One region of the Luteimicrobium sp. NPDC057192 genome, then DNA from elsewhere that is predicted to be linked to it. Evidence: riboswitches for the same ligand, from Rfam matches in the RefSeq annotation. Region 1 holds a riboswitch; the other holds the start of a gene.
The links. Region 1 has a riboswitch for S-adenosylmethionine ahead of ACFT5B_RS01110 (methylenetetrahydrofolate reductase). Riboswitches for the same ligand answer to the same signal wherever they lie in the genome.
Positions count from the first base shown of each region.

Region 2: linked by a shared signal. The riboswitch ahead of ACFT5B_RS17835 (aminotransferase class V-fold PLP-dependent enzyme) and the one ahead of ACFT5B_RS01110 (methylenetetrahydrofolate reductase) in region 1 are both predicted to bind S-adenosylmethionine.

Region 1 covers NZ_JBHUWD010000001.1:216,587-227,537, forward strand. Annotated here, with positions in the region: gene ACFT5B_RS01065 (MFS transporter) at 1-921, opposite strand, end outside; gene ACFT5B_RS01070 (DUF2630 family protein) at 1,024-1,272, shown strand; gene ACFT5B_RS01075 (SRPBCC family protein) at 1,269-1,703, shown strand; gene ACFT5B_RS01080 (PhzF family phenazine biosynthesis protein) at 1,700-2,566, opposite strand; gene ACFT5B_RS01085 (YdeI family protein) at 2,596-3,171, opposite strand; gene ACFT5B_RS01090 (helix-turn-helix transcriptional regulator) at 3,168-4,187, opposite strand; gene ACFT5B_RS01095 (VOC family protein) at 4,293-4,748, shown strand; gene ACFT5B_RS01100 (hypothetical protein) at 4,832-5,074, shown strand; gene metE (5-methyltetrahydropteroyltriglutamate--homocysteine S-methyltransferase) at 5,170-7,515, opposite strand; gene ACFT5B_RS01110 (methylenetetrahydrofolate reductase) at 7,522-8,523, opposite strand; SAM riboswitch class I at 8,563-8,666, opposite strand; gene ACFT5B_RS01115 (PHP domain-containing protein) at 8,783-9,649, shown strand; gene ACFT5B_RS01120 (MerR family transcriptional regulator) at 9,646-10,425, opposite strand; partial or broken gene ACFT5B_RS01125 (NUDIX hydrolase) at 10,697-10,777, shown strand; gene ACFT5B_RS01130 (hypothetical protein) at 10,917-10,951, shown strand, end outside.
Region 2 covers NZ_JBHUWD010000047.1:6,502-17,452, reverse strand. Annotated here, with positions in the region: gene ACFT5B_RS17850 (maleylpyruvate isomerase N-terminal domain-containing protein) at 1-485, shown strand, start outside; gene ACFT5B_RS17845 (O-succinylhomoserine sulfhydrylase) at 565-1,854, opposite strand; gene ACFT5B_RS17840 (rhodanese-like domain-containing protein) at 1,851-2,288, opposite strand; SAM riboswitch class IV at 2,547-2,689, shown strand; gene ACFT5B_RS17835 (aminotransferase class V-fold PLP-dependent enzyme) at 2,729-4,174, shown strand; gene ACFT5B_RS17830 (VOC family protein) at 4,274-4,663, shown strand; gene ACFT5B_RS17825 (DUF1990 family protein) at 4,673-5,176, shown strand; gene ACFT5B_RS17820 (response regulator) at 5,160-5,846, opposite strand; gene ACFT5B_RS17815 (sensor histidine kinase) at 5,891-7,159, shown strand; gene ACFT5B_RS17810 (GNAT family N-acetyltransferase) at 7,164-7,739, shown strand; gene ACFT5B_RS17805 (pentapeptide repeat-containing protein) at 7,762-8,364, opposite strand; gene ACFT5B_RS17800 (ArnT family glycosyltransferase) at 8,460-9,980, shown strand; gene ACFT5B_RS17795 (hypothetical protein) at 10,109-10,729, shown strand; gene ACFT5B_RS17790 (MaoC/PaaZ C-terminal domain-containing protein) at 10,701-10,951, opposite strand, start outside.

The sequences.
Region 1 (10,951 bases):
CAGCGTCGTCCCGACCATCGACGTGGCGCGGCCGAACCGGCGGCGCACCGGTCCGACGATCGTCGCGCCGACGAGCCCGCCCACCGCGGCCAGCGCCGTGAACGCTCCGACGAACCCCTGGGGGATGCCGAGCCCGTTGACGACGTAGACGATCAGCGCGCCCTGGCCGAACGTGAGGGCGGTCGCGGTCAGCGTCGAGAAGATCCACAGCGGCCGGAGGGTGGCGTGGTGCCAGAGGAAGCGTGCGCCCTCGACGAGCTCGTGCACGAACCCCCGCCGGGGGACCGGTGTCGGTGCGGTGCCCGGGGAGGCGGGGGACGTCGTCGGGGTGTCCGCGGACCGGGCGCGCGCGGCGGCCGCGGGGAGCGTGAGCGCGAGCACGGCGGAGCCTGCGAACGTGAGCGCGGACAGCGCGAACGGCAGCGGCTCGGAGAGCGCGAAGAGCGCGGCGCCGATGGGCATCGCGACGAAGCCCTGCATGACCATCTCGCCCGCCTGGAAGCGGCTGTTCGCGGCGTCGAGGTGCGTGCGCGGCGTGACCGCGGGGACGAGGGCCTGGGCTCCGCCGTCGAACGCGGTCTCCATGCTGCCGAGGACGAACACCGCGACGACGAGCGTCCACAGGGGGAGGTGGTGCGTCGCGACGAGCATCCCGACGCTCGCGGCGACGAGGAACCGCACGGTGTTCGCGGTGCCCATGACGCGGCGGCGGTCGTGCCGGTCGACGAGCCCGCCGGAAGCGATGGCGAACAGCAGCCACGGCAGGAAGCTCGCCGCGGTGATCGCGGAGACCGCGAACGGGTCGTCGGTGAGCCGGAGCGCGAGGAGCGGCGCGGCTGCGGCCATGAGGCCGTCGGCGAGGTTGGACGCGAGCGACGCGCCCCAGAGCCGGTAGAACGGACGGCCGAGTGCAGAGGACATGTTGCAAAGATAATTCTGCAAAGTAGGGTTGGCAAGGGTTGGGGCGGAACGAGGAGTCGGTTCACCCGCGCCCGGGGCGCGCACGCGAACTACGGTGGGCTCATGGCCGACGACCTCGACATCCGCCGCACGATCACCTCCCTCGTCGACGAGGAGAAGGACCTCCGCTCCCGCCTCGCGGCCGGGGGGCTCAGCGCCTCCGACGAGCACGCGCGGCTCCAGGCCGTCGAGACCGAGCTGGACCGGTGCTGGGACCTGCTCCGCCAGCGCGACGCCCTCCGCGACGCCGGCCGGAACCCCGACGACGCCCAGGTCCGCCCCGGCAGCGTCGTCGAGGGCTACCTCGAGTGACGGCCGACCCGCACGCCGCAGCCGCCGAGCACGAGTCGCGGTACGTGGGCGTCCTCGTCGCGCGCCCGGCCGACGAGGTCTACGCGTACGCGTCCGACCCGGCGAACCTGCCCGCCTGGGCCGCGGGGCTCGCGGCCGGCGTCGTCCACGAGGACGGGCGCTGGTTCGCCGACTCGCCCATGGGCCGCGTCGAGCTGCGCTTCGCGCCGGCCAACGCCTTCGGGGTGCTCGACCACGACGTCGTCGAGCCCGACGGCCGCACCACGTCGAACCCGCTGCGCGTCGTGCCCGCGCCCGGAGGGTCCGAGATCGTGTTCGTCGTGCGGCGCCGCGGGATGACCGACGCGGAGCTCCAGCGGGACGCCGCCGCGGTGCGCGCGGACCTCGAGACGCTCGCGCAGATCGTCGAGGAGCGCGCGGCGGGACGCTAGAGCGTGACGGTCCCGCTCACGCAGGTCACGGTGCCGCCGCCGACCCACACCGTGCCGTCCTCGTCGCGGCTCACGTGCACGCGCCCGTCGCGTCCGAGCGCGGTGCCCTGGCGGGCGACGTAGCGGTCGGGTGCCCGGCCCGTCGACGTCAGCCACTGCCCGATCACGGCGTTCAGGCTGCCCGTCACCGGGTCCTCGGGGACGGAGATGCCGGGCACGAAGCCGCGCACCTCGAACGCGGGCGCGGTGGGGTCGGTCGCGTCCGTCGGCCCGACGACGCCGATCGCGCGGTGCACCGACGAGTCGACGCCCGACCAGTCGGCGTCGATCGCGAGGACGCGCTCGGCCGAGTCGAGCAGCAGGACCCGCCAGCCCGGGCCGTTGTCGAGCAGGCGGTGGTCGACGACGGCGCTCGCGGGGATGCCGAGCGCCGTCACGAACGCGTCGAGGGTGGTGGGCTCGAGCGGCTCGTCGGCGAGGAGGTCGGGAGCAGCGAACGCGAGCTCGTCGCCCGTGCGCCGCAGCGTCACCAGCCCCACCCCGCACTCCTGCACGACGACCCCGTCGCGCTGCGGGACGCCGCCCGCCTCGAGCCACGCGCGGCACGAGCCGAGCGTCGGGTGGCCCGCGAACGGCAGCTCGCCGCCCGGCGTGAAGATCCGCAGCCGGTAGTCGGCGCCGGCCGCCGCACCCTCAGGCGTCGGGGGCAGCAGGAAGGTCGTCTCGGAGAGATTCGTCCAGCGCGCGAACGCGGCCATCCGGTCGTCGTCCGGTCCGACGGCGTCGTGCACCACCGCGACCGGGTTGCCGAGCAGCGGCTCGTGCGTGAAGACGTCGACCTCGCGGTACGGGAAGGTGCTCACGCGCCCACCCTAGGCGCGGTCGGCGGTTCTCAGGCGTGGTTTTCCGTGAGGCGCGCGACGAGCGCCTCGATGCGTCGCGCACGGGTCGCGTCGCTGGCGGCGGTCAGGACGGGATGGAGCGCGCTGAACCGCTCGGAGCTCTTGAGTGCGTCGAACGCCCTCTGCGCTGCGGGCACCCGGGCGAGGGCCTCGGCGAGCTCGGGTGGCACCTCGGCCGTGGCCGGCCCGGCGTAGGCGCGGTCCCAGCGGCCGTCGCCCTGGGCGAGCGCGACCTCGGCGCGCCCTCGCTCGCGTAGCCGGCCCTCCGCGTCGAGGCGCGTGACGGCCTCGACGTTGCGCTTCGACCAGAGGGACCGCGCGCGGCGCGGCGTGAAGCGCTGGAGGAAGGTGGTCTCGTCGCGGCTCCGGCGCTGGCCGTCGATCCAGCCACTGCACAGCGCCTCCTCGAGCGCCTCCGCGTAGGTCAGAGACGTCGGGTCGGTGACGCCCTTCTTCGCCATCACGAGCCACACGCCGTCGCTCAGGTCCTCGTGCTCGTGGAGCCACGCGCGCCAGGCGGCGCGGTCGGCGACGACGAACGGCGGGGCGGCTTCCTGCTCGCTCATGCGTCCACCCTCCCAGGGGCCGGGGACACGGGCGACGCCGCGCCGTCGGGCGGGGTCTTCTTCCAGGCATCCCCGGCCGACGTCGCCCGCGCGAGCCGAGCCGCGAGCGCACCCGCGGCCGCCGCGAACGCGTCCGGGCCGACGACGCGGAACGGGGCGTCGAACCGCAGGGCGTCCGCGAGCAGACCCGCCCACGACCACGACCCGGACGAGACGAGCGTCGAGCGCTCGGTGAGGGCCTCGACCGCGCCCTCGCGCACCCACGGCGCGACGTCCGACGCCGGCAGGTCGACCACGAACCGCCCGCGGCAGGGCCAGGCGTCCTCGTCGGTCGCGCCCTTCGCCCGCGCCGCGACGAACGTGACCACGTCGCCGGTGGGGACGGGGCGCGGTACGAACGGGCCCCCGCCCGGCGTCCGGGGCACCAGGCGGTCCACGCGGAAGATGCGCCAGTCGTCCTGGTCGACGTCCCACGCGACGAGGTACCACCGGCCGCCGCGGGCGACGAGGCCGTGCGGCTCGGCGTGCCGTGCCGGCGCGTCGAGGTCGCCGTAGGAGAAGCGGAGGCCCCGCTGGCGGCGCACGGCCTCGCTCACGGCCGCGAGGACCGCCGGGTCCGCGCGCTCGGCCGGTGCCGCGGCGGCGAACCGCACGCCGTCGACCCGGTGCCGCAGGCGCGAGGGCAGGACCTGCCGCACCGTCGCCAGGGCCCTCTCCGCGGCCTCGTCGATGTCGGCGCCGGTCGTCGGCGCGCTCCGCAGCGCGATCGCGACCGCGACGGCCTGGTCGTCGTCGAACCGGAGCGGCGGGAGCTCCGACCCGGCCTCCAGCCGGTAGCCGCCGTCGGGACCCTTGACCGCGTCGACCCGGTAGCCGAGCGCGCGCAGCCGGTCGACGTCGCGCCGCACGGTGCGGGTGCTCACGGCGAGACGGTCGGCGAGGGCCTCCCCGGGCCAGTCGCGTCGGGCCTGCAGCAACGAGAGGAGCGTGAGGAGGCGCGCCGACGGGTCGCTCATGCCTTCCATCCTGCGCGCAGTAGCGGACACGATCCGTCCTCTACCGCTGCGAGCGTCGGTGAGGACGGCCGCACCGGCCGTCCCCACCCCGACGGAGGACCGACCATGGCACTCACCACGACCACGCACCTCAACTTCGCGGGCACGGCCTGCGCGGCGCTCGAGCTCTACCGGACCGTGTTCGGCGGCGACGTCCACGTCACCACGTACGCCCAGCTCGGCATGCCGCAGGACGCGCCCGACGCGGCGAAGGTCGTCTTCGGGCGGCTCGAGACCCCGGGCGGGCTCCGCCTCATGGCCTACGACGTCCCCGGGGGGAGCCGTCCGGCCCGCGGCTCGGCACGGCGCGAGAACGGGCTGACGGTGACGGACCAGCCGTTCTTCGTCTCGGTCCGAGCCGAGCGCCTCGACGAGGCCGCCTCCTGCTGGGAGGGCCTCGCGGACGGGGCGACGGTCGTCGAGCCGCTCGCTGCGTCGGCCTGGAGCCCGGGCTTCGGGATGCTCACGGACCGCTTCGGGGTCACCTGGGTGATCGACGTCGCGTCCCCCGCCGTGGGCTGAGCGACGGTGCGCGGCCCCGGTCGCCCCGGCATCTCACGGACGCCGGGCGACCGGGAGCGCACGCGGGCGGTATTTTGGGACCCATGACCGCCCCGAACACCCCGGCCCCCTCGCGCGAGCCGTTCACCGTCACCAAGGTCGACCCTCGTCCGGGCGCGTGGCTGCGCTTCGTCCCGCTCTTCCTGCTGTTCGTCGTCGGGGTGTTCCTCATGGGCGCCGGCGCGTCGTGGGGCGACGACGGCGACGGCAACGCGTGGGTCTTCAGCCTCGGCCTGCTCGTGGCCTGCGCGCCGTTCTTCATCGGGATGACGTTCCACAAGCGCTGACGCCGCGGGAGCGGCGGCGCTCCCCGCCCCAGACCAGCCCCGGGACGGGAGTGCGTCGCCCTCCCGTCCCGGCCGGCTTCGTCGCGCTCGGCGCGTCAGAGCGTCCCGCGGACCTCGCGCGCCGCGGCCACCAGGTGCTCCAACGACGGGGTCACCTCGGCGTAGCCGCGGGTCTTGAGCCCGCAGTCCGGGTTCACCCACAGCAGCGTCGGGTCGACGGTCTTGACCGCGAGCTCGAGCAGCTCGACGACCTCCTCCGTGGAGGGGACGCGCGGGCTGTGGATGTCGTAGACGCCCGGACCGACACCGCGACCGAAACCCTCGTCCCGCAGCTCAAGCAGGATCTCCATGCGCGAGCGGGCCGCCTCGATCGACGTGACGTCGGCGTCGAGGTGGTCGATCGCGCCGATGACCTCGCCGAACTCCGAGTAGCAGAGGTGCGTGTGGATCTGCGTGTCCGCGCGCACCCCGGCGGTGGCGAGGCGGAACGACCCCACCGACCAGTCGAGGTAGGCCTCCTGGTCGGCCTTGCGCAGCGGCAGCAGCTCGCGCAGCGCGGGCTCGTCGACCTGCACGACGGCGATCCCCGCGGCCTCGAGGTCGGCGATCTCGTCGCGCAGGGCCAGGCCGAGCTGGTTCGCGGTCTCCGCGAGCGGCACGTCGTCGCGGACGAACGACCACGCCATGATCGTGACCGGGCCGGTCAGCATGCCCTTGAGCGGCTTCTCGGTGAGGGACTGCGCGTACGTCGTCCAGCGCACGGTCATCGGCTCGGGCCGCGATACGTCGCCCCACAGGATCGACGGGCGGGTGCAGCGCGACCCGTACGACTGCACCCAGCCGTTCGCCGTCACCGCGAACCCGTCGAGCAGCTCGGCGAAGTACTGGACCATGTCGTTGCGCTCGGCCTCGCCGTGCACGAGGACGTCGAGCCCGAGCTCCTCCTGGAGCGTCACGACCCGCGCGATCTCGTCGCGCATGGCCTGCTCGTACGCCTCGGTCGCCAGCTCGCCCCGGGCGTGGGCCGCGCGCGCCTTGCGGATCTCGACCGTCTGCGGGAACGACCCGATCGTCGTCGTCGGGAGGGGCGGGAGGGCCAGACGGGCAGCCTGCTCGGCCACCCGGGCGTCGTGCTCGCCGCGCTGGAAGTCGTGGCGGGAGAGCGCGGCCGTGCGGGCGCGGACGGCGTCCACGCGGACGCCCGCGGCGTCGCGGCGCGAGGCCACGGCGTCCGACGACGCCCGGACCTCGTCCGCGACGGCGTCCCCGCCGTCGGTGAGCGCCTTCGCGAGCACCGCGACCTCGGCCACCTTCTGGTCGGCGAACGCCAGCCACGCGTGCAGGTTCGCGTCGAGGGTCGAGTCCTCCCACCGCTCGCCCGCGACGTCGTGCGGGACGTGCTGGAGCGACGTCGACGTCCCGACGACGACGGCCCCCGCCCCGACCGCCTGCGCCCGGTCGAGCACGTCGAGCCTCGCGGCGAGGTCCGCACGCCAGATGTTCCGGCCGTCGACGACGCCCGCGACGAGCGTCTTCGACTCCAAGCCGGCCACCGGCGCGGCGGGCAGGGCGCCGCGGACGAGGTCGAGCGCGACCGCCTCGACGTCCGTCGCGGCGACGACGGGCAGCGCCGCGCCCAGGTCGCCGTACGACGCCTGAAGGAGGATCGCCGGCCGCCGGGCGGCGTCGAGCTCCGTCGCGAGGACCCGGTACGCCTCGGTGACAGCCGCCAGCACGGCCTCCGGCGTCACGTCCGCGGTGTCGGTCAGGTGGTCGGCGACGAGCCCCGACTCGTCGAGCTGGACCCACGTCGCGCCGGCCTCGTGCAGCTCCCGGAGCAGCCCCGCGTACACGGGGAGCAGGTCGCCCAGGCGGGACAGCGGCGAGAACCCGGCGGGTGCGTCGTCGTCGGGCTTGGCGAGGAGCAGGAACGTCACCGGCCCGACGACGACCGGCCGGGTCTCGTAGCCCTCGGCCCGGGCCTCGGTCACCTGGGCGACGAGGCGCGACGCGTCGAGCGCGAACGTCGTGCCCGGGCCGATCTCGGGGACGAGGTAGTGGTAGTTCGTGTCGAACCACTTGGTCATCTCGAGCGGTGCGCGCTCGCCGGCGTCGCCGGACGTGCCGCGCGCGGCCGCGAAGTACGCGTCGAGCCCGGTGAGCCCGTCGAACCGGCGGGGCAGTGCGCCGACCGTCACGGCGGCGTCGAGCACCTGGTCGTAGAACGAGAACGTCTCGGGGATCGCGGCGCCCGTGCGCGCGAGGCCGAGCTCCGCGAGCCGGGCCCGCGTGCGCGAGCGCAGCGCCGCGGCCTGGGCCTCGAGCTCGCCGGCGTCGGTGCGGCCCGCCCAGAAGGACTCGACGGCCTTCTTGAGCTCGCGGTTCGGGCCGATCCGGGGGTAGCCGAGGATCGTGCCGGGGGGAAGCGGGGCAAGGGTCATGTCAGTTCATCCGTTTCTCTCGGTGGATGCGCTGACCCGCGGCCCTCTGGCCAGGTCCGAGCCGCCGGGCACCGGTGCGGTGCCCGTGCGCTCGCCGCCGAGGTGGACACCCTCGAGCAGGTCCAGTGCAGCTTCGTGCTTGTTGAACGTGTAGATGTGCAGCCCGGGCGCCCCGGCATCGAGCACCGCCTGCGCGAGCTCGACGGTGCGGGCGACGCCGATCGCGTGGCGGGTCTCGTCGTCGGGCGCGGCCTCGAGCGCGGGCAGGACGTGCCGAGGCACCGGGACGCCCGTGAGCTCCTCGACGCGGTGCAGGCGTCGCGGCTCGGTCATGGGGAGGAGGCCCGCGAGGATCGGGATGGTGACCCCGGCGGCGCGTGCCGCCTCGACGAACGACACGTACGTGTCGGCCTCGTAGAAGAGCTGGGTGATCGCGAAGTCGGCGCCCGCCTGCTGCTTCTCGAGCAGCCGGCGGACCTCCTGCTCGGGCGTCGTGCCGGCGGCCAGGTTGCCGCCGGGGAACGTCGCGACGGCGATGGTCAGGGGGCGCGCGGCGGAGCGGAGCGCGTCGCCCGGATGGGCGGCGCAGCGCTCGGCCTCGACCTCGCGGAGCAGGGCCACGAGCGCGTCGGACGACGTCAGGCCGTCCGGGTCGGGCGCCCAGTCGGGGTTGTTCACGGGGGGGTCGCCGCGGAGCGCGAGGAAGGACCGGACGCCGTCGGAGAGGAAGTCGTCGATGACCTCGGCGACGTCGTGCCGCGCCGCGCCCACGCAGGTCAGGTGCGCGATCGGCAGGACCGGCGTCTCACGGAGCAGGCGCGCGACGACCTCGCGCGCGGTGTGCCGGTCGTTCCCGGCCGCGCCGTAGGTGACGGAGATGAAGTCGGGGCGCGCGGCGACGAGCCGTTCGGCGACGCCCCAGAACTTGGGCGCGGCCGACGGGTTGCGCGGCGGCATGAGCTCGAAGCTCACCGTCGGGCGGCCGGTCGACGCCAGCGAGACGCTCATGCGGACGCCTCAGAAACAATTGCCTCTACGAACACTGTGTCTCCATCGGACCTGGCGTTAGCACCCTCGTCCCGCGGGAGGCTTCCGTTGGGGGGTTGCTGCGGTGTCGACGAGCCAGGACTCTCGACCGCTCTGGATGGTGACGTCGATGCTACGCGCGGGTCATTCCGTGGACCAGCGTTCGTCCGGGTGATGAGACGGCTACCGTGGGCTGACCAGCGGGGCGACCGGCCCCGGCCGACGGACGAGGACCGCGCCGATGGCACTGCCTGCTGACAGCCACGTCCACAGCGAGTGGTCCTGGGACACCGGGGGGCCGGCGTCGGACGCGGTGGGACGGATGCGCGCGACGTGCGCCCGCGCCGTCGCGATCGGGCTGCCCGCGCTGTTCTTCACCGAGCACCTCGACGTCCCGCGCACCTGGCGCGCCGAGCCGCAGGACCTCATGCCCCACCAGCGGGGCTTCATCGACGACACGGGCCGGGTCGACTTCGCACCACTCGACGCCGCGGGCTACCTCGAGGCCGTCGACCGGATGCGGCACGAGTTCCCCGAGCTCCGCGTCCGCACGGGCGTCGAGCTCGGGCAGCCGCACGTCGTCGGGGAGCAGGCGGCACGGTTCGTGGATCTGGGCTCGCTCGACCGCGTGCTCGGCTCGCTCCACACGGTGGACCTCGGGGAGGGCCGGGCCGAGCCCAACACGCTGAACCGGGAGCACGACCCGGCCGCCGTCATGTCCGCGTACCTCGCGGAGATCCCGGTCATGGTCCGGGGCTCCGACGTCTTCGAGGTCGTCACGCACCTCGACTACGCGGTCCGGCTGTGGCCGGTCGACGACCTCGGGCCGTTCGACCCGCGGCCCTTCGAGGAGGAGTTCCGGGTCGCGCTACGGGCGGTCGCGGAGGGCGGACGCGCCCTGGAGATGAACACCCGACGGCTCTGGCCGTGGCTCCCGCAGTGGTGGGCCGAGGAGGGCGGCACGACGGTGACGTTCGGCAGCGACGCCCACACCCCCGACGCGCTGGCAGGGAACTTCCCCGAGGCGACCGCGATGCTCGAGCACTTCGGCTTCCGGCCGGGCCGCGACCCGGAGGACTTCTGGGTCCGGCTCGGCCGCACCGGCTAGGCGCGCTCGCCTGACCTGCCCTCGACGAACGCGACCAGGGCGTCGCGGACGAACGTGGCGCCGTCCTGCCCGCCGTAGGTCGCCGCGAACCGCGGGTCCGCGACGTAGATCTCCGCGAGCCCGACGACGTACGCGTCCGGCGCGCCCGTGCCGTCCGGCGTCCGGGGCGTCCCCGGGATGGACGCGAGCCAGGCCACGTGCTCCCGGGCCAGCTCCTGCGCCTCCGGGGACGCCGGGTCGACGCCGCGCTCGGCCGCCGACCGCCAGGCCGCGACGCGGTCCGCGCTGCGCCGCTGCCAGCCGGCACGCTCGTCGTCGGACAGCCCGCGCCACCACGTGTCGCTCCGCGCGTACGCGTCCGTGCCCCACCGCTGCTCGACCTCCTCGCGGTGCTGCGTGTGGTCGAAGCCCTCGAACATCTGCTCGGCCATCGGTTCGGTTCCTTCCTCGATCGCGGCGACCGTGCGCTCGACCGTGGCGATCTGGCGCGCGATCCGCTCCTGCTCGGCGCGCAGCCACGCGGCGTGGGTGCGCAGGGCACGGACCTCGTCGGGCTGGCTCTCCAGGGCCCGCGCGATCTGCGGCAGCCCGAGGCCCAGGTCGCGCAGCAGCAGGATGCGCTGCAGGCGGACGAGGGCGTCGGCGTCGTAGTAGCGGTAACCGTTGGAGCCGGTCCGGCTCGGGGGGAGGAGGCCGACGTCGTCGTAGTGGCGGAGGGTGCGGCTCGTCGTGCCGGCGAGGCGCGCGACCTCCTGGATCGACCGTTCCGTGCTCATGTCCTCGAGCGTAGAAGTTGACGTCGCGTCAAGGTCAAGGGGTGCGTCGGCGCGTGGGTAGGGTCGAGCGGTGAGTGCTGCCGACGCCTTTCCCGCCGCCGCCTTCGCGCGGACCCTTCGCACCTGGCCCGCGCCCGACGACGGCCAGGCCGCCCTCCGCGACGCCTACCGCGCGTTCGTGGCCGAGCAGGGCGACGCGGCCGCCCGGCGCGACGGCGGGCCCGAGCACCTCACCGCCAGCGCCTTCCTGCTCTCGGAGGACCTCACGCGCGTGCTGCTCTGCTACCACCGCAAGGGGCAGTTCTGGGTCCAGCTCGGCGGGCACGTCGAGCCGTCCGACCCGAGCCTGCCCGAGGCCGCGCTCCGCGAGGCGCGCGAGGAGTCGGGGGCTCGCCGACGTCCGGCTGGTCACGGACGACCCCGCCGACCTCAACCGGCACGAGCTCGCCGCCGCGTTCGGCGCGTGCCGCGCGCACTGGGACGTCGGGTACGTGGCGACCGCCTCCACGACCGAGCGGGTCGTCGT
Region 2 (10,951 bases), on a different contig from region 1:
CCCGGCACGCCGACGCGACGGCGCGGATGGCCGTGGCCGCAGCGATCGGCGTGACGACGGAGAAGTACGTCGGCGGGGGAGCGGGGCGGGCCGCGGAGATCGAGGCGGGCGCCGGCCGGGACTGGGGCGCGCTCGTCGCGGACGTCGAGGTCAGCGCGGTCGCGTGCGACGTCACGCTCGCCGCGCTCCCGGACGAGGTGTGGGCCGGTGAGGTGTCGACGCCGCAGGAGAGCTACCCGGCGATGCGGCTCCTGATGTCGCGGTGGCGCGAGGTCGAGGTGCACCGGCTCGACCTCGGCGGCGACCACCACAGCGGGCAGTGGCCGGGCGACTTCGCTCGCACCTTCCTGCCCGACGAGCTCACGCTGCTCCCGACGCGCGCGCCGGGCGTCGCGGTGCCCGACGGGCTCGCGGACCACGAGGTCCTCGCCTGGCTCCTGGGCCGCGGCGGGCCGGACCTCCCCGAGCTGCCCGCCTGGGGCTGAGCCCCCGCCCATCTCGCGACGTACCCCGGCATCCGGTGCACGTCGCGAAGTAGACGGGATGCCGGGGTACCTCGCGGGGTCAGCGGGCGGCGAGCGCCTGCTCGACGTCCTCGATCAGGTCGAGCGGGTCCTCGAGGCCCACGGACAGGCGCACGGTCGTCTCCGCGATCCCGACGGCGGCCCGCCCCTCCGCACCGAGCTTGCGGTGCGTCGTGGTGGCGGGGTGCGTGATGAGGGACTTCGCGTCGCCCAGGTTGTTCGAGATGTCGACGACCTGCAGCGCGTCGAGGAACGCGAACGTGCGCTTCTTGGCGTCGTCGGGGTCGGTACCCTCGGGGACGTCGAGGTCGAACGTCACGACGGTGCCGCCGCCGGTCTGCTGCGCGCGGGCCAGCTCGGCCTGCGGGTGCGAGTCGAGGAACGGGTAGCGCACACGCCCGACGCCGGGCAGGGACTCGAGCGCGGTCGCGACCCGGAGCGCGGCGTCGTTCTGGGCACGGACCCGCACCGGCAGGGTCTCGAGGCCCTTGAGCAGCACCCACGCGTTGAACGCCGACAGCGACGGCCCCGTGTTCCGGACGAACGTCTGGACCGGCCCCTCGAGGAACTCGGCCGTCCCGAGGATCGCGCCGCCGAGCACGCGGCCCTGCCCGTCGATGTGCTTGGTCGCCGAGTACACGACGACGTCGGCGCCCAGCTCGAGCGGCTTCTGCAGCACGGGCGTCGCGAACACGTTGTCGAGCACGACGACGGCGCCCGCGCGGTGCGCGAGGTCGGTCACCGCGCGCACGTCGACGAGGTCCTGCATGGGGTTGGACGGCGTCTCGAAGAAGACGACGTCGGCGGGGGTGGCGAGCGCCTCCTCCCACTGCGAGAGGACGTGCCCGTCGACGTAGTCGACCTTGACGCCCCACTTGGCGAAGATCTCCTCGTAGATCACGACGGTCGAGCCGAACAGCGCGCGCGCGGACACGATGCGCGACCCCTGCCCGACGAGCGCCGCGAGCGCCGTGAAGACCGCCGACATGCCGGACGCGGTCGCGTAGCAGGCCTCGGCGCCCTCGATGAGGCGCAGGCGCTCCTCGAACGTGTGGACCGTCGGGTTGCCGTACCGGGAGTAGACGAAGCGCTCCTGCTCGCCCTTGAACGCGGCCTCGGCGTCCGCGGCGGAGTCGTAGACGTAGCCCTGCGTGAGGAACAGGCCCTCGGACGTCTCGGCGTAGTCGGACCGGCGGTGGCCGCCGCGGACGGCGAGCGTCGCGGGGCGCGCGGTCGCGGGGAGCGGGCCGCGGCCCGACCCGCCGAAGAGGACCTCGTTGGCCCGGGGCCCGGTGGGGACGCCGCCCTCGGGGAGCGGGGACGGGCTCACTGCTGCTTCCAGGGGAGGCCGGCGACCTTCCAGCCCTCGCGGTTGCGCACGCCGTCGAGCCCGGGCGCGCCCTCGAAGCCCTCGAGGACGTTGTACGAGGGGCCGATCCCGGCCTGCGTGGCGAGGCGGGCGGCGCCGATGGAGCGCTGGCCGGAGCGGCACAGGAACACGACCGGGCCCGCGCCCGCCTCGACGCCGGCCGCGGTGAGCTGGTCGAGGAACGCGGGGTTGGGGCGGCCGTCGCCCGTCACCCACTCGTCGAACACGGTCTCCTTGCCGAGCTCGGCGGTGTCGGGGACGCCGATCGCGCGCCACTCGCCGTCGGTGCGGACGTCGACGAGCACGGCGGACGGGTCGTCGCGCAGCAGGTCCCACGCCTGCTGGGGGGTGATGTCGCCGGCGTAGCCGTCGGCGGGTCGGGCGGTCACGCTCATGGGGGGCCTCCTTCGGCGCGTCGCGCACGACGCGCGCCATCGGTCGTGGCGTTAGCACCCTCGACCGGGCCTGTACGTCTCGAGGCGCGCCCGAGGGATGACAGGTCCGCGGGTTGCTGCGGCGTCGTCGTGCCACGTCACTCGGCCGCTCCGGATGGACCCTGCGATCGTACGCGCGGCAGCCGCGCCGTCCCACATCACGAGACGTTACGCCCGCTCGTTGACACGGCTCGCGGCGCTCCCGGACCATGGGCACCAGGTCATGAGCGCCAGCGACCTCCACGCCCCGCGGGCGTGCGCGGACAAGCCCCGGCTCGCTGGCCGGCAACCCTCCCCTCGCGGCGGGGTGCCCCGGGTGACGACCAGGCCCACGCCGTGGCGGCGTCGGGCAAGCGCGGGGTAGGCCGTCCCGGCCGTGCCCCCTGACCGCTGGAGGCACCATGACGACCACCGACACCCTGACCTGTCCGACCGTGTCCACCGCCGGGCCGCTGCTGCCCGTCGTCGGCTCCGACACCCTCGTCCCGCTCGTCGACGGACGCAGCGTCGCCTACGCCAACCTCGACGTCGCCGCGTCGGCGCCCGCGCTGCGCTCGGTCGCGGACCGGGTCGCCGAGGTCCTGCCGCTCTACGCGAGCGTGCACCGCGGCGCCGGGTACCTGTCCCAGGTCTCGACCGCCCTCTACGAGGCCTCGCGCCAGGCGGTCGGCGCGTTCGTCGGGGCCCGCGAGGACGACGTCACGATCGTCGTGCGCAACACCACCGACGCGACCAACCTCCTCGCGGGCTGCGTGCCGGCCGCCGCGTCGGGTGCGCCGGGGCGGGTGCTCGTCCTCGACACCGAGCACCACGCGAACCTGCTCCCGTGGCGCGGCGAGGGCGCGGCCGGCGACGGCGCCGTCCGGGCGACCACGCTGGAGGCCGCGCCGACCGTCGCCGGGACCCTCGACGCGCTGCGTGCGGAGCTGGCGGACGCCGCCGCGGCCGGCGACCCGTACGCGCTCGTCGCGGTCACGGGAGCGTCCAACGTGACGGGCGAGTCGCTGCCGGTCGCGGCCGTCGTCGCCCTCGCGCACGACGCCGGCGCGCGCCTCTTCCTCGACGGCGCGCAGCTCGTCCCGCACCGCCGGTTCTCGCTCGCGGCGACGGGGGTCGACTACGTCGCGTTCTCCGGCCACAAGACGTACGCGCCCTACGGCGCGGGTGCGCTCGTCGGGCGCCGCGACTGGCTCCACACCGGCACGCCGTACCTCGCGGGCGGCGGCGCGGTCCGCAACGTCACCACCACCGACGTCGTCTGGCACCCCGCGCCCGCGCGGCACGAGGCCGGGTCGCCGAACGTCCTGGGAGCGGTTGCGCTCGCGGCGGCGTGCGGCGCCCTGGGCGAGGTCGACGACGCCGCGCTGCGCGAGCACGAGCGCGTGCTGCGCGACCGGCTCGTCACGGGCCTGGAGGCGATCCCCGGGGTGCGCGTCGTGCGGGTCTGGCAGGACGCCGCCGACCCGGTCGGCGTCGTGACGTTCTCGGTCGACGACCACGACCCGGGCCTCGTCGCCGCGTACCTCTCGGCCGAGCACGGCATCGGGGTCCGCGACGGCCGGTTCTGCGCCCACCCGCTGCTGCGCCGCCTCGGCCACGCCGCGGGCGCGATCCGCGCGAGCGTGGGCGTCGGCACCAGCGGCGAGGAGGTCGAGCGGCTGATCAGCGCGCTCGAGACGTTCGTGACCAAGGGGCCGACCGCGACGTACGCCGTCGTCGACGGGCTGTGGGTCGTCGAGGACGACCCCCGCCCGCTGCCCGAGGCATCGGGGCTGTCGGGGCTCGTCGCGACCGCGGCGGCCGGGTTCATCGCCGAGTCCGCGGGCTGCGGTCCCGCGCTCGACTGAGATCACCCGCCGCGGGGCTCCCGGTCCTCACCGGGGGCTCCTAGCCTGGGAGGAACGGCCGGACGGCCGAGGGTCGGTCGGCCCGCCGTGGAGGGCGCCATGCTCACCGACCACACCGCCATCCCGGTCCTCGCGGTCACCGACCTCGACCGGGCGCGCACCTTCTACGAGCACACCCTCGGGCTGCCCGACCCCGTGGTCGGCCCCGACGGCGTCGTCTACCGCACCCCGTCCGGCGGCTTCCTCGTCTACACGTCGTCGTTCGCGGGCACGAACAAGGCGACCGGGATCTCGTTCCAGATCGCGGCCGACGCCTTCGACACCGAGGTCGCGGCGCTCCGTACCGCGGGGGTCGAGCTCCTGACGTTCGACGTGCCCGAGGGGACCTGGGAGGACGGCGTCCTCGTCGACGGGGAGACCCGCGCCGCCTGGTTCACGGACCCGGACGGCAACATCCTCAACGTCGAGACCGGGATGTCCCTGGAGTAGCCTCCGAGCGTGCTGCCCGACCCCCGTGCCGCCTGGCCCGGCCCCGCGCTCGACCGCGCCCACCCGCTGCACGTGAGCGGCGTCGTCGGGCGGGGGCCCGAAGCGTTCGCGCGCGCGGCGGACGCGCTGGCGACCTGGCGCATGCACGACGGCGCGGGCGTGCGCGTGAGCGACCCGTCCGGGGGCGCCCCCGTCCGGGCGGCGGTGGGCGTGCGCGTGCGGGTCCGGCTCGGCCCGCTCCCGCTGGGCGGCACGTGCCTGGTCGTGGACGCCGGCCGCGACGACCGCGCGGCGTGGGTGCTCTACGCGACCGAGCCCGACCACGCCGAGGAGGGCACCGAGCGTTTCGCGGTCCTCCTCGACGACGACGGCGACGTCCGCGGGGACGTCGCCGCCTGGTCGCAGCCTCGTGCCTGGGCGCTGCGCGTGGCCGGACCGGCCGGGCGGATCGGGCAGCGCGTGATCGCCCGCCGGTACGTCAGCGCCCTGGCCGGGCTCAGCCGTCGGCCGTGACGAGGCCCAGCCGGTACGCGAGGACGACGGCCTGGACGCGGTCGCGCAGGTCCAGCTTGGTGAGGATCCGCGAGACGTAGGTCTTCACGGTCTCGCGGCTCACGACGAGCTCGTCGGCGATCTCCGCGTTCGACAGCCCGCGCGCGATCAGCGTGAGCGCCTCGAGCTCGCGCGGGGTCAGCGCGGCGAGGGCCGTGTCGTCCGTGCCCGCCGGGGCGGCTGGCTTGATGCGGGTCGCGTACCGACCGATCAGCTGCCGGGTCACGCTCGGTGCCAGCAACGACTCCCCGGCCGCGACCGTGCGGACGCCCTCGACGAGCTGGTCCGGCGTGGCGTCCTTGAGCAGGAACCCGCTCGCGCCCGCGCGCAACGCCTCGTACACGTTCTCGTCGGTGTGGAACGTCGTCACGACCAGCACCTTCGCGGGCGACGTGGCGTCCGGACCGGCCAGGAGCCGGGTCGCCTCGATCCCGTCGACCCCGGGCATGTGGACGTCCATCACGACGACGTCCGGCTCCAGCTCGCGTGCCAGCCGGACCGCGGCGGCGCCGTCGGCCGCCTCGCCGACGACGTCGAACCCGTACCCCGTGAAGATCGTGGCGTACCCGGCGCGGACCAGGGCCTGGTCGTCGCAGACGAGCACACGGACGGGACGGTCGGGGTCGGTCATGGACGCTCCCGGGTCGGGGCCGGCCACCTGAGTAGGGTGACCGCGTGAACGTGGGGGAGCGTACCGGAGGGCGGGTGCGTGGGGCCGTGGGCGTCCTGCGGGACCGGTGGCGGACCTGGCCCGTCACCGTGCGCGACGCGCCGCTCGCCCTCGCGCTCGCCGTCGCGGCGTACGTCCCGGGGGTCGCGCAGCAGGGCATCGCGTTCGCCGAGCTCCCCGAGCACCGGGCCGGCGCGCTGCGGGTGCTCCTCGTCCTGCTCCAGACGCTGCCGCTCGTGCTGCGGCGCACGCGGCCCGCGGCGAGCCTGGTCGTCGTCGGTGCCGCCTTCGCGGTCGACCAGACGATCGGGTACCCGCCGACCGTCGCCTCGCTCGGTCTCCTCGTCGCCCTGTACAGCGCGGGCGCGTACCGGGAGCGCCGCCGCACCGTGGTCGCGACGGCCGCGGCCGTCGCCTACGTGGCTCTCTGCGTCGTGGCTGACGGCCGCGGGTCGCCGGACCATCTCGTCGACTTCGTGTCGTTCGCGCTCGTCCTCGTGCTGTGCTGGGGCGCCGGGTCGTGGATGCGGTGGCGTGCGGCGGCCGAGACCGAGCGGCGCCGGCGCGAGGCAGCCGCGGCGGTCGTCGACGAGCGCGTCCGGCTCGCCCGCGAGCTGCACGACGTCGTGACGCACCACGTCACGGCCATGGTCGTGCAGGCGGACGCCACCCAGGTCCTGCTGCGGCCCGGCGCGCCCGACGACGCCCCCGTCCGCGACCGGGCGCGCGAGAGCCTCGTCGCGGTCAGCGGGACGGGCCGCCAGGCGCTCGCCGAGCTGCGGCAGCTGCTGGGCCTGCTCGACGCGGGCGACGCGAGCGGGACGGCCGGCGCCGGCGGCCCCGGGCTCGCCGGCCTCCGGGAGCTGGTCGAGACGGCGCGCCGCTCGGGCCAGGACGTCGAGCTAGTCGACGACGGCGCCGCGGGCCGGGCTGCCGGCACCCACCTCGGGCCCGCCGCAGAGCTGGCTCTCTACCGGGTCGTCCAGGAAGGGCTGACGAACGCCGTCAAGCACGCCGCGGGCTCGCGCACGACCGTCGAGCTGAGCGTCGGCGACGCCGGCGTCTCCGTGGCGGTGCGGTCCCACGGCCCCGCGGTCGGGTCGCCCCCGCCGGTGGCCGGGGGTGGCCGCGGCCTCGACGGCCTGCGCGACCGGGTGGCCGGGCTGGGCGGGGAGCTCAGCGCGGGTCCCGCGCCGGACGGCGGCTTCGTGGTGACGGCGCGCGTGCCCGTGGCGGACGGGCCGCCAATGACGGGACCCGGCATGGTGGGATGACCCGGTGGACCACGACCTCACTCTCACCGGGCACGGGATCGAGCTCCGGCCGCTCAGGGCCCACGACGCGCCCGCGCTCCTCGCCCTCGTCGACGCCGCGGCGTGGCAGGGCTTCACGAGCCCGGTCCCGCAGGACGAGGACGCCGTGCGCGACTGGATCCACGCGTCGGTGACGGCGCCCGGGAAGGTGGTGTTCGCCGTCGTCGGGCAGGACGACCGGCAGTTCCGCGGGACGACGTCGTTCTACGACCTCGTCCCGGACCAGGGGCGCGTCGAGATCGGCGGCACCCTCTACGGGCGGTCGTGGTGGGGCGGGCCTACGAACCCCGCGGCGAAGCTGCTGCTCCTCACGCAGGCGTTCGACGTCTGGGGTCTCGCGCGGGTCGCGCTGCGCGCGGACTCCCGGAACGCGCGGTCGCTCGCGGCGATCGGGCGGCTCGGTGCCGTGCGCGAGGGCGTGCTGCGGTCGCACCGCGTGGCCGGCGACGGGACGAGGGGCGACACCGTCTACTTCTCGGTCCTCGCCGACGAGTGGCCCGCCGTCCGCGCGGGGCTCGAGGCTCGGCTCGCGCCCGCCTGACCTCGACGGGCGCGTGGTGGCGTCAGTCCTCGACGACGAGCCCCACGTGGTCGGCGAGCGCCGGCAGGAGGTCGAGCGCCTGCGGCCCCGTGATGCGGGCGCCGCGGAGCCCGGCCACGCCGCGCAGGACCCGCAGCGCGCCCGTCGCGAGCCCGGTGAGGTCGGCGCCCGTGAGCGTGGCACGGTCGATCACCAGCTCGCGGACCGCGACGTCGCGGAGCACGAGGCCCTTGGTCCGGGCGCCCGTGAGGTCGAGCTCGCCCACGGTGACGCCGTCGAGGGTGACGTCCGCGAGCCGCGCGTCACGCAGGTTGAGGTAGTCGACCTTGCCGCCCTGCACCGTGACCCGGCGCCAGTCGGCGTCGAAGGCCTGCACGCCGCCGAGGCGCGAGTCCCGCACGACCACGTCCAGCCAGTCGCCCGTCGTGACGTCGAGCGTCGTGGCGCTCACCGTGTCGAGCGTGGTGTCGCTGAGGCGGCCGCGGCGCAGGACGACCTCGTCGAGCCGGACGCCGCGCCACGTGCAGCCGTCGATCCGGGCGTCGGTGCCGTCCTGCCCGGTGAGGTCGTCTCCCTCGAGGGTGACGTCGTCGACGTAGGACTCGGGCTCCAGCACGAAGGGCATGACGGACAGGGTGGCACGCGGCGGTGACACCGGACGACGGTCGCCCCGGTCGACGACGCTGTCCCGGGGGCGGCCCCGGCGCTACGCTCGCGGTCGTGGCAGGGGAGGGGGCCGCGGCCCCCGCAGCGACGACCCGCACGACGCCGGAGCGACGTCGCGCCGGTGCGCGCGCCGTGCCGCCCGTCGCGTGGGGTCCGGTGCTGGTCGTGGTCGCGCTGCTGCTCGCGGCGCTCCTCGTCGACGCGGGGCGCTACGGGCCGCACCGCGACGAGCTGTACTTCGCGGAGGCCGGGCGCCACCTCGCCTGGGGCTATCCCGACCAACCGCCCCTGACCCCGGCGATCGCGCGGCTCGCGACGCTCGTCGCGCCCGGGTCGGTCGCCGCGCTGCACGTGCCGGCCGCGCTGGCGCTGGCGGGTGTCGTCGTGCTGGCGGGTCTGTCGGCGCGCGAGCTTGGCGGCGGGGTCGCCGCGCAGGTGCTGACCGTCGTCGCGACGGGGACCGGCGTCGTGACGGTCGTCCTCGGGCACATGCTCTCGACTGCGTCCGTCGATGCGTTCTTCTGGGCGGCCGTCGTGTACGCGGCGCTGGTGACGCTGCGGCGGGACCGCCCGAGGCTCTGGCTGGCCGTCGGGGCGGTCGCGGGCGTGGGTCTCGAGGACAAGAACACCGTCGTGTTCCTGCTGGGCGCGCTGCTCGCCGGCGTTGCGGTCGTCCCCGCGACCCGGCACCACCTGCGGTCGCCGTGGCTGTGGGCGGGCGGCGGGATCGCGCTCGTCCTGTGGCTGCCCAACCTGCTCTGGCAGGCCTCGCACGGCTGGCCGCAGCTGACCCTCGCGAGCGACATCAACGCCGAGTACGGCACGCTCGGCGAGCGCCTCGCGTTCGTCGGGCTGCTCGTGGTCCTCTTCAGCCCGGTCGTGGCCGCGATCTGGGTGTACGGGCTCGTCCGGCTCTGGCGGGTGCCGGCGCTCGCGACGGCCCGGCCGTTCGCGTGGGCGTTCGCCCTGCTCGTCGTGTTCTTCCTCGCCACCGGTGGCAAGGCCTACTACCTGACCGGGCTCGTGCCCGTGCTGGTCGCCGCCGGCTGCTGCGGGCTGGCCGAGCGCCGAAGCCGGCGCTCGCTCGTGGCGATGGGTGCCGTCGTCGCACTCGTGGCGATCCCGTTCTGGCCGGCGGGGCTCCCGATCCTGTCGCCTCACGCGTTCGGGGCGTCGTTCTACTCCGGGATCAACGAGGACCAGGCCGAGATGATCGGCTGGCCCGCCTTCGTGCGCACCGTCGACGACGCCGCCCGAGCGGCCGGGGCGACCGCCGTCGTCGCCGCGAACTACGGCGAGGCGGGGGCGCTGGACTGGTACGGGTCGTCCGTGCCCGTGTACTCGGGGCACAACGGCTACGCGGACTGGGGCCACCCGGAGGGCTCGACCGGGCCGTTCGTCCTGGTCGGCTACGACGTGGTCCCCGCTTGGGCGCAGGGCTGCCGGGTCGTCGCGCACGTCGACAACGGCGACGACGTCGACAACGAGGAGCAGGGCGGCGCGGTCCGGGTCTGCGAGCGGCCGGCCGGCTCGTGGGCGAGCGTCTGGCCGCAGGTCCGCCACCTCAGCGCGTGACGTCCCCGAGCCTCGGCGCCCTCGTCACGCAACCTTTGGGCCCGGTCGTGCGTGTACGCGGTATGGAGCCCTGCGGTCGGTCCCCTCGGTCCCGCTCGGGACGTCGCCTGGTACGTGCGTCGGTCCTGGTGACGGTCGGTGTGGCGTCGGGGCTCGTCCTGACCGGCTGTGCCTCCGGGCCCGGCGCGACGGTGGAACCGGCCGCGTCCTCAGCGGCGGCGGCCCCGGCGTCGTCCCCGGCCCCGGCACTCCCGTCGCCGACCTGGACGCGGACCGTCGGCGACAGCGACGACCTCCGGGCGCTCGCCCGCGTGGCGCACGCCGCGCACGACCTGGGGTACGCCTACACCGGCGAGGCGACGGTGCTCGTGCGGGTGCCCGCCGACCGCGAGGTGCCGGTCGACCGGACCGTCGGGCCGCTCTGGGTGCATTTCGAGCAGAGCAGGTTCACCGCGGCGTCGGTCGCCGCCCTCAAGCGGCAGGTCGGCGACACGTTCCGGGAGGCTGGCGACTCGGGCGAGAACGTGTCGGGCGGGTACGGCTACGAACCCGTGAATGACGTCGTCTACGTCGAGGGCGTGCTTCCGAAGGCGCTCACGGACGCGCAGCCCGACCCACGGCTGTTGCTCGTCCCGGGACCCGCGGCGCGGCTGGACGACGGGGTCAGCCCCACCCTCGACGGGGCCGCGGTCGGCGGCGACGACGCGGAGCCGTCGACCGTCAGCCCCGCGGGACGACCGAGCCCGTGAAGTGGGTCGCGCCCTTCCGTGCGTCCCAGCCCTCGTAGACCCAGCGGGCGCCGTCGGGCCGGACGGAGACGTCGACGACGCCCGGCAGGAGCACGGGCCGCGCGAACTCGACGGACCAGTCGTAGGCGTCGCCCCGCTCGCGAGCGACCCCGGCGAGGGCGCGCGAGGCGGTGTACATCCCGTGCGCGATGGCGCGCGGGAACCCGAGCGCCTTCGCGGACA